Regions from separate parts of the Methylovirgula ligni genome, predicted to be linked through region 1. Evidence: predicted binding sites of a transcription regulator. Region 1 holds the regulator's gene; the other holds the start of a gene.
The links. The regulator LexA, encoded in region 1, represses DNA repair genes until DNA is damaged. The targets are predictions, from matches to a motif close to TGTTCNNNNTGTGTTCNG.

Region 1 (4,397 bases):
GACCAGATCACCGATCTGCGGGGCGGATACCGTCCTCCCCCAGTTGAGCCACGCTAGGGGATAGATGCCCTTGACGCCTTCTATTCCCGCTTGTTTCAAAGCCCAATACACAAACGGCGACGACCAATCCGTTGTATCTTCCCGATAGAGATGGCCATCGTCCATAGCGCTAAAATATTTTTGAACTCGCGGATTGGACCCCGGATAACTGCACTCGGCCGTCCCGTATTCCTGCGCAGCGACCTTCAACCAAACTGGCGCATCCGGGACCAAGCTCCATGGCTCTGGCGGTTCTGTTTGACAGAGGCCGCTAACGCTTATGCGTGCCGCCGCCGCTTCGCGCTTATAACCCGCGACATATAAGGCAGCCGCACAGGCGCCAATAATTGCGATCACCCCAAAAAAGGAAAGTTTCGGATGTTGCTGGCGAGTTCGTTGCCAAAAACCGCCGTCAACGGCCGTATAAAGCGCAAGTCCAGAAAAAATGATTATTCCGAGCCACCATTGCGGTGTCCACGGCTCAAGCGCGAGGGTCACAAGACCCACCACGGCGCTGACCGCCAATGTGCATAAGGCTTCCCGTCCCATGCCTCATTTCTTAGCACGGATCAGCCTACGTGTCCAAAGGGGATAACTCGGCACACCCCCTTGACGGAACACAGCAAGAACGGTTAGGGTCTGTTCACTCTTTGTTTAGCGGCTTCTATTTACCTGATCCGGCATGTGATTCGGCCCGGAGCCGCCCCGAGAGCGAAAGAGCGCCTGATGTTAACCCGCAAACAAAGCGAACTGCTGCGCTTCATCAATGAACGCCTGAAGGAGACCGGCGTGCCGCCTTCCTTCGACGAGATGAAGGAAGCGCTCGATCTGCGCTCCAAGTCGGGCATCCACCGGCTGATCCTCGCGCTGGAGGAGCGCGGCTTCATCCGCCGCCTGCCCAACCGCGCCCGTGCGCTGGAGGTGCTCCGCCTGCCGGAATCGACGACGCCGGCGACGCATGGGCGCGGCCGCAAATTCTCGCCCGAGGTGATCGAGGGCAACCTCGGCAAGGTGCGCCCCGTGCTCCCGGCGGACGAGGAGGACGAACGCATCAGCATGGTCGCCATTCCGGTGATGGGCCGCATCGCCGCCGGCACCCCGATCACTGCGCTGCAGACCCGCAGCCATACGATCAGCCTGCCGCCCGACATGCTCTCGACAGGCGAGCATTATGCGCTTGAAGTGCGCGGCGATTCGATGATCGAGGCCGGCATTTTCGATGCCGATACGGTGGTCATCCGCCGGCAGGAGACCGCCGAGACCGGCGATATCGTCGTCGCCCTCATCGACGACGAGGAAGCGACGTTGAAGCGGTTGCGCAAGCGCGGCGCTTCCGTCGCGCTCGAAGCTGCCAATCCCGCCTACGAGACGCGCATCTTCGGTCCCGACCGCGTGCGCATCCAGGGCAAGCTGGTGAGTTTGATCCGCAAATATTGAGGGGCTGATCGTCATTGCGAGCGAAGCGAAGCAATCCAGCCTTCCACTCCTGGATTGCTTCATCGCAGGCGCTCCTCGCAATGACGCGCCGGGTTGATCGCTGACGCTCCTCGCAATGACACGCCTATTCCAGCGGCGCGCCGGGATCGTCATCCGCCTTCGGCGCAGCGATGGGCGCGGGCTTGCCCCAGCGATGCGGCGGCGCCGGCGACCACGGCCTGTCCTTGCCAACGGCGCGCGCCGTCTCGATCGCCCAGCCCTTGCCTTGCGCGTGTAAGAGCATCGCGCCCGTATCGCGCAGCCGGTCGCGGTCAACGACGAGGCTCGCGGCGCAGCCCGGCGGCGCATAAAGCGGCGTGACGATAATGTCGGCGCGTAGACAATCCTCGGCGAAGGCCGCTTCGTTCAACACCAGCGCGACGCTGCGCCCATCCGGCAATATGCCGACGCAGCCGATCCGGTCGCAGGCGCTGGCATCGACCGCCGCCTGCGGGTCGCGTGCATCGCCATCGGCGCTCAGCCATTGCGCGACGGTGAAGAGGCTGGGCCGCTTGCCGATAATCGTCAGCGCGCCATCGCCGCCGCGCACCGCGACGGCATCGCCTGTTGCCGCGATGGCCATGTCGAACGTTCCGCCGTGCGTGGCGCCGTAGAACCCGATCAGCGCCAGCGGCACCGCCGTCAACCGCAGCAGCATCGAGCGCCAGATAACAGCCGAGAGAACGGCGAACGTAAGAAAGACGATCGCCCAGGGCGCGAAAGCGTTAAGGGGCAGCGCCGCGCCGGGCAGCGTGCCGATGCCGCGCGCGACCCAGAGAACGAAACTTATCCCCAGCCCGAGAATGTGCCAGACGAAGGCATCGCAGCCGAGCGGATAGAGCAAGGTGCCGATGAGCGCGCCCGGCACGGCGCAAAGCTCGATCAGCGTCAGGGTCAGCGGATTGCCGATGAGGACGTAAGGATTCAATTCATGGAAATCGTAGGCCATGAACGAGGCCGTCGCCGTCGAAGCGCAGAGCGTGGCGAACAGCAGCGCCGCCGGCCCGCGGGCGAAGAGCCGCCCGAGTCCGGTCCTCCGTTCACGCGGCGCGGGCGCGAGGCCGGCGCGCTCGTCGGCAAGCCGCGCGGTACGATCGAAGCGCGCTTCGTAGACCGCGACGAGCGCCGCCACGGCCGCGAAGGAGAGCTGGAAGCTCGCGCCGAGGATCGCCTCCGGCGCGATAAGCATGACGAGCGCGGCGGCGAGCGCGAGGTTGCGCATACTGAGCGATTGCCGCCCGGCGATGACGGCGCCGAGCATGATGAGCGTCATGAACAAAGCCCGCTCGGTGCCGACGCGCGAGCCGGTCGCGATATCGTAGAGCACCGCGCCGCAGATCGCCGCCGCGGCGGCCCATGTCTTGATCGGATAGCGCAGCGCCAGCGCCGGCGAGAGCGCCAGCAGGCGTCGCAGCCCGACGAAGAAAATCCCCGCCATCAAGGTCATCTGCACGCCGGAGATCGTGATGATGTGGAAGATTCCCGCCTTGCGGATCACCTCCCTGGTATCATCGGTCAGAAGATCGCGCTTGCCGGTCACCATCGCCGCGGCGACCGCACCGGCCTCACCACCGACGATCGTGTCGATCCGCAGCGCCAGCGCATTGCGGCCGCGATCGAGCGCCATCAGCGCCGCGTCGAGAAGGCCGGGCGGACGCGGCGGCGCGATCATCTCGATCCGGCCGAGAACATTGCCGACCGCGCCGATGCGCGCAAACCAGGCGTCACGCCCGAAGTCGTAACCGCCCGGCAGGCTCTCCTGCGCCGGCGGCAACAGCCGCGCCTTCAGCCGCACATAAGTGCCGGCCTCGAAAGGCGGCGTGCGGCGTAGAGTGAGCCGCACGCGATACGGCGTCTCCTGCGGCGTGAAGCCCTCGGCCTTGTCGACGCGCAGCAGAAAACGCGCGCCGGTTTGGCGGAAATCCATTTCCTCGATCATGCCTTCGAGGCTCGCAACGCGGATATGATCGAGTACTGGCGCGGCAACGCGCGCGCTCCGCCAGCTCGCGGACAGAATTCCGAGACAGAAGCAGCAGAGAACGAGCAGAACGCTTTGCGCGATACGATGCCGGCGCAGCGCTATCGCAAATATGCCGAAGACGGCGGCGGCAAAGCCCGCATACCAGAGCGAAGGCTCGCGGTCGGCGACGAGATAGACGACGACACCGGCGCCCGCAGCGACCGGCAGCCAGAGAAAAAATCGTCTCTCGGCAATCTCGATTTCGATCGCGTTTTGAAAGCTGCGCCGCGCCGCCGCGGCGAACCCGGCGAGGCGCAGGCCGAAGCGCGCGGGCGCCATGCCTTTCGCAACCGCCGTCCCCGCCCTGTCGCTCATCGCCGCCCCGTTCCTTCGCATGCATGATCGACCGGGTTTTGGCTCCGGGCAAGGGACTGAGGAAGGGGCCGGGCTTTCCTTTCACCTTTTCCGTGTTAAACCGCGCGCGGTCGCAAACCGGGCCGCGACGGTTGGCCCGCCCGGATGCCGGCAGAAGGTAAGAAAAGGATCAGGCGCCGCTCATGCCTCAAGTGGTCACACGATTTGCGCCATCGCCGACGGGATTCCTGCATATCGGCGGGGCGCGGACCGCGCTGTTCAACTGGCTCTACGCGCGCCGCCTCGGCGGCAAGATGCTGCTGCGCATCGAGGATACGGATCGCGAGCGCTCCACCGATGCCGCGATCACCGCCATCCTCGACGGATTGAAATGGCTCGGCCTCGATTGGGACGGCGAGGCCGTGCATCAATTCCAGCGCGCCGCACGCCATCGCGAGGTTGCCGAACAATTGCTGGCAGCGGGCCGCGCCTATTATTGCTATGCGACGCCGCAGGAACTCGACGATATGCGCGCCAAGGCGCGCGCCGAGGGCAAGCCGCCGCGTTA
Region 2 (4,397 bases), 350 kb from region 1:
GTCGATCCGAAGCTTGCCGGCGTTTTTCAATCCGCGCCGGTTTTCCTGATGGTCGGCACGGTGGAGCCGCGCAAGGGCCATCGCACCGCCCTCGCCGCGTTCGACAGGCTCTGGCGCGACGGCGCCGAGGTCCGCTATCTCATCGTCGGGGGGATGTATTGGAACGCGCGCTCGATCGGCGAGGAAATCCGCACGCACCCTGAGTTCGGGCGCCGCCTGTTCTGGTTTGATGAGGCCAGCGACGCTGATGTCGCCTATGCCTATCGTCATGCCACGAGCCTGATTTTCGCGAGCCTGTCGGAAGGGTTCGGTTTGCCGCTGGTCGAAGCGGCAAAGTTCGGGCTGCCGATTATCGCCAGCGATATCGCGGTTTTCCGCGAGATCGCCGGCGACGCCGCCAGCTATTTTGAAGCGCTTGACGTGGACTCTCTCGCCGCGCGCCTGCGTGAGAGCCTTGCCGGCAAGAGAATTCCGCCGTTATTTCCGGTTCGGACCTGGCATGAATCAGCGCAGGACCTGTTTGCGCTTCTGCGAAGCGAGAATTATCAACTCGCGCTTCCCCCGCACGTGTCATCGCCGGCGTCCCTGGCTAGCTAGATCGTTGCGGGGTATGCGCTCCAGCGCACAGCAAGGTTTGCGCGTTTGCGGAACGTGATAAAGTGCCGCTGAAAAAGAGGGAGCCGCGCGCATGGAATGGCAGAATTTCCGCCGGTCGGACAATGTCGAGGACCGGCGCGGCGATGATTCCAGCGACCCGTCTATCGGCGGCGGCTTGGGCGCGCCGGGCGGGATTGGCGCCGGCCATCTCGGTCTTGGTGCGATCATCATTCTCGGCTTGATCGGCTGGGCGCTCGGCATTGATCCGCGCGTCCTCATCGGCGGCGCCGAAATGATCCAGGGCGGTGGCCAAAGCGCCACGCAGAGCTCGCCGGCACAGCCGGCGCAACAGGCTTCGACCGAGACCGGCGTGCCAAAAGACCAGATCGGCCAATTCGTTTCGGCAATTCTGGCGGAAACGGAGGATGTCTGGTCGCAGGTTCTGCCGGCGCAAAAGGGCATCCAATACGTGCCGCCGCATCTCGTTCTGTACAATGGCTTCACGCGGTCCGGCTGTGGCGGCGCCGCCGCGTCGATGGGGCCGTTCTATTGCCCGGTCGACAAGAAGGTCTATCTCGACACGTCGTTTTTCCGCGACATGCAGACGAAGTATGGCGGCGGTGGCGATTTCGCCTATGCCTATGTGATCGCGCATGAGATCGGCCATCACATCCAGGATCAGCTCGGTATGCTGACGAAAATCCAGGCGGCGGAGCAGAACGCCGACAGCCAGGAGCAGGCCAATGCGCTCTCCGTGCGCACCGAATTGATGGCCGATTGTCTTGCCGGGGTCTGGGCCAATAACGCGCAGACCAAATATCATGTCATCGACCAGGGCGATGTCGAGAAGGCGGTCGCGACCGCGCAAGCGATCGGCGACGACCGTCTGCAAAAGGCGGCGCAGGGCTATGCCGTGCCGGATTCCTTCACGCACGGCTCGGCGGCCCAGCGCGTGCAATGGCTCGAGACCGGGTTGAAATCCGGCCAGATCGATTCCTGCAACACGTTCGCGCAATAGCGCATGAGCCCCTAAAAGTTGCAGACTTTTCGGCAAGGCTCATGCGCCGCGTTAAGAAGGTGAGCCCCTAAAAGTTGTGAGACTTTTCGGCAAGGCTCATGCGCCGCTTTAAGAGCCGAGCCTTCAAAAGCTAAGAGATTTCTCGGAGGGCTCAGATCACCGCGCGCAGCCTGATCTGGCTTGCGGGCCGCGCCCGCGTCGCCTTGACGAGGCTGGCGAAGTCCGGCGCTTTCACGTTGAGGCAGAGCCGCCGCGGCGCAAGCAGCGCGGCGGGTCGCACGAGATGCGTCAGGATTTTTTCGATTGGCCGTCTCGCGCTGCCGCGCATCAGCCAGCCTTGGTTCTCGGCCTTGCCGAACCGCAGCAGATCCTCGATCGCCTCGGCAAATCCGGTCTCCGGCACATAGCCGGCGCGGACGATGAGGACATGCGCCGCGCGGCTGGCGGCGAGGGCGTGGGCGATGCCATCGGCCTCCGTCTTGGCCTCGAAAAAGGCGCTGCCGGCGTGGTCTGCGATATAGCCAAGCTTCATGTGCGGCGGGCCGACGAGAATGGCTTCGCGCACCAGGCCGCGCACCGCCGCGCCGACGAAGGCCGAGAGGGTTCGCACCACGGCTTCGGCGGTTTGCCCTTCCGTGGCGCTGGGGCCGGTGGCCATCGGGCAGAGAACGATCAGGGAAATCATCGCCGACGCTCAAGCCCCGACAGGATTTGGCGCGAGCGCGATTGACAGCTCTCTGTTTGTTCCGTTATTGTTCTCATCCTGTTCCTTTATTGAGCCGTCGCAAATGGCAGCTAAAGTTCTTCCGCAACCGAGAACGCAGCCAAGGTCTCGTACCGAGGTTTCGGGCAAGGTTTCAACCCCAGTTTCCACTCCTGGCGAAGCTGGCCGCCGTGTAGCCCAAGCGGCGCCGCCTTCGCTTCGGCCGCCGCGCGTCTTCGATCCGGCCCCCAGGGTCGAAGATGCGCGGCCTCTTATGCCGCGACGTGGGCGTGGGGCGCAATCGAATGTCGGCGGCCGTTTCGAGCCGCTCGCCTATGCCCCTGCGGATGATGGCTGGGCGGCCGAGGATGAGCCGCCGCCGCTCAAGACGACGGTGACGCTCGAGCGGGCGAAGACGATCATCACCCGCAACGATTCGCCGGACATTTCCTTCGACCGCTCGATCAACCCCTATCGCGGCTGCGAGCATGGCTGCGTTTATTGTTTCGCCCGGCCCACCCACGCCTATATGGGCCTGTCGCCGGGGCTCGATTTCGAGACGCGCCTCTTCGCCAAGGCCGATGCGGCTGCGCTGCTCGAGCGCGAGCTGGCGGCGAAGAATTATCAGCCGCGCACCATCGCCATCGGCACCAATACCGATCCTTATCAGCCGATCGAGCGCGAATATCGGGTGATGCGGCAGGTGCTCGAAGTTCTGGCGCGCACCAATCATCCGGTCGGCATCGTCACCAAATCCGCGCTCGTGCTGCGCGACCTCGATCTTCTCGCGCCGATGGCACAGAAGGGCCTCGTCAAGGTCGCCATCTCGGTGACGAGCCTCGATCCGGTCCTTGCCCGGCGGATGGAGCCGCGCGCCGCGACGCCGGAGAAAAGGCTCGCGACGCTGAAGGCGCTGGCCGAGGCGGGCGTGCCCGCCTGCGTCATGGTCGCGCCGGTCATTCCGGCATTGAACGATCCGGAGATCGAAACCATCCTCGAACGCGCCCGGGCTGCCGGCGCGCGCGAGGCGGGCTATGTGATGCTGCGTCTGCCGCTCGAATTGAGCGATCTCTTCAGCGAATGGCTGCTCGCCCATTATCCGAGCAAGGCGCGCCACGTTCTTTCGCTCATCAGGTCGACGCGCGACGGCAAGATCTACGATTCGCAATTCGGCAAGCGGATGGTCGGCTCGGGGCCCTATGCCTGGATGGTCGGCCGGCGGTTCGAGGCGGCGGTGACGAAGCTCGGTTTTGCTAGGACGAGGGTCAAGCTGCGTCACGATCTCTTTACGCCGCCGCGGCGGAAGGACGAGCAATTACAGCTTGAATTGCTGTGAGCATGGGCCTGGCGCGGATTGCGCGGCGTCTCATCCGGGGTTTAAGAGCTTGGCTCAGGCGGCTAGACTGCTTTCAGGAAAAGTGGAAACCGGTTTTCCGTCCGAAAGCGGTCTCATTATTTGGATAAGAGCTGCCGTAAAGGCTCTGGCATGGCGAAAAAACCTTCTCTGCCGCATTTCCGCTACGAGCGGCTTTTGGCGAAAGACGCCGTCTGGCCGGTGGCGGGGACGGACGAAGTCGGGCGCGGGCCGCTCGCCGGGCCGGTCGCGGCGGCGGCGGTTATCCTCGATCCCAAGCGTTTGCCGAAGGGCGTCAATGATTCGAAGGCGCTGACGGCGGAGGCGCGGCTTGCGGCCTATGACGAGATCATGCGCCATGCTCTCGCCGTTTCGGTCGCCTTCGCGAGCGCCGCGGAGATCGATGCGATCAACATCCGGCAAGCGAGTCTGACGGCCATGCGGCGGGCGCTCGCCGCGCTCGCACTCGCGCCGCGCTATGCGCTCGTCGATGGCAACGATCTGCCGACGGCGCTGTGCTGCGCGGGCGAAACAATCGTCGGCGGCGACGCGCGCTCGCTTTCCATCGCCGCAGCCTCGATCGTCGCCAAGGTGACGCGCGACAGGTTGATGGCGCGGCTTTGCAGGCTCTATCCCGTTTACGGCTTCAGCCGTCATGTCGGCTATGCGACGCCCGAACATCTCGCCGCAATCGCGCAGCACGGGCCATGCCCCTATCATCGCAT

Region 2: the regulator LexA is predicted to act here: its motif matches at 2,358-2,375, upstream of CWB41_RS09670 (PA0069 family radical SAM protein).

The regions. Positions count from the first base shown of each region.
Region 1 covers NZ_CP025086.1:2,361,681-2,366,077, reverse strand. Annotated here, with positions in the region: gene CWB41_RS11390 (TIGR02594 family protein) at 1-588, opposite strand, end outside; gene lexA (transcriptional repressor LexA) at 766-1,476, shown strand; gene CWB41_RS11380 (ComEC/Rec2 family competence protein) at 1,601-3,850, opposite strand; gene gltX (glutamate--tRNA ligase) at 4,033-4,397, shown strand, end outside.
Region 2 covers NZ_CP025086.1:2,011,841-2,016,237, forward strand. Annotated here, with positions in the region: gene CWB41_RS09655 (glycosyltransferase family 4 protein) at 1-597, shown strand, start outside; gene ypfJ (KPN_02809 family neutral zinc metallopeptidase) at 689-1,615, shown strand; gene CWB41_RS09665 (hypothetical protein) at 1,767-2,300, opposite strand; gene CWB41_RS09670 (PA0069 family radical SAM protein) at 2,593-3,654, shown strand; gene CWB41_RS09675 (ribonuclease HII) at 3,805-4,397, shown strand, end outside.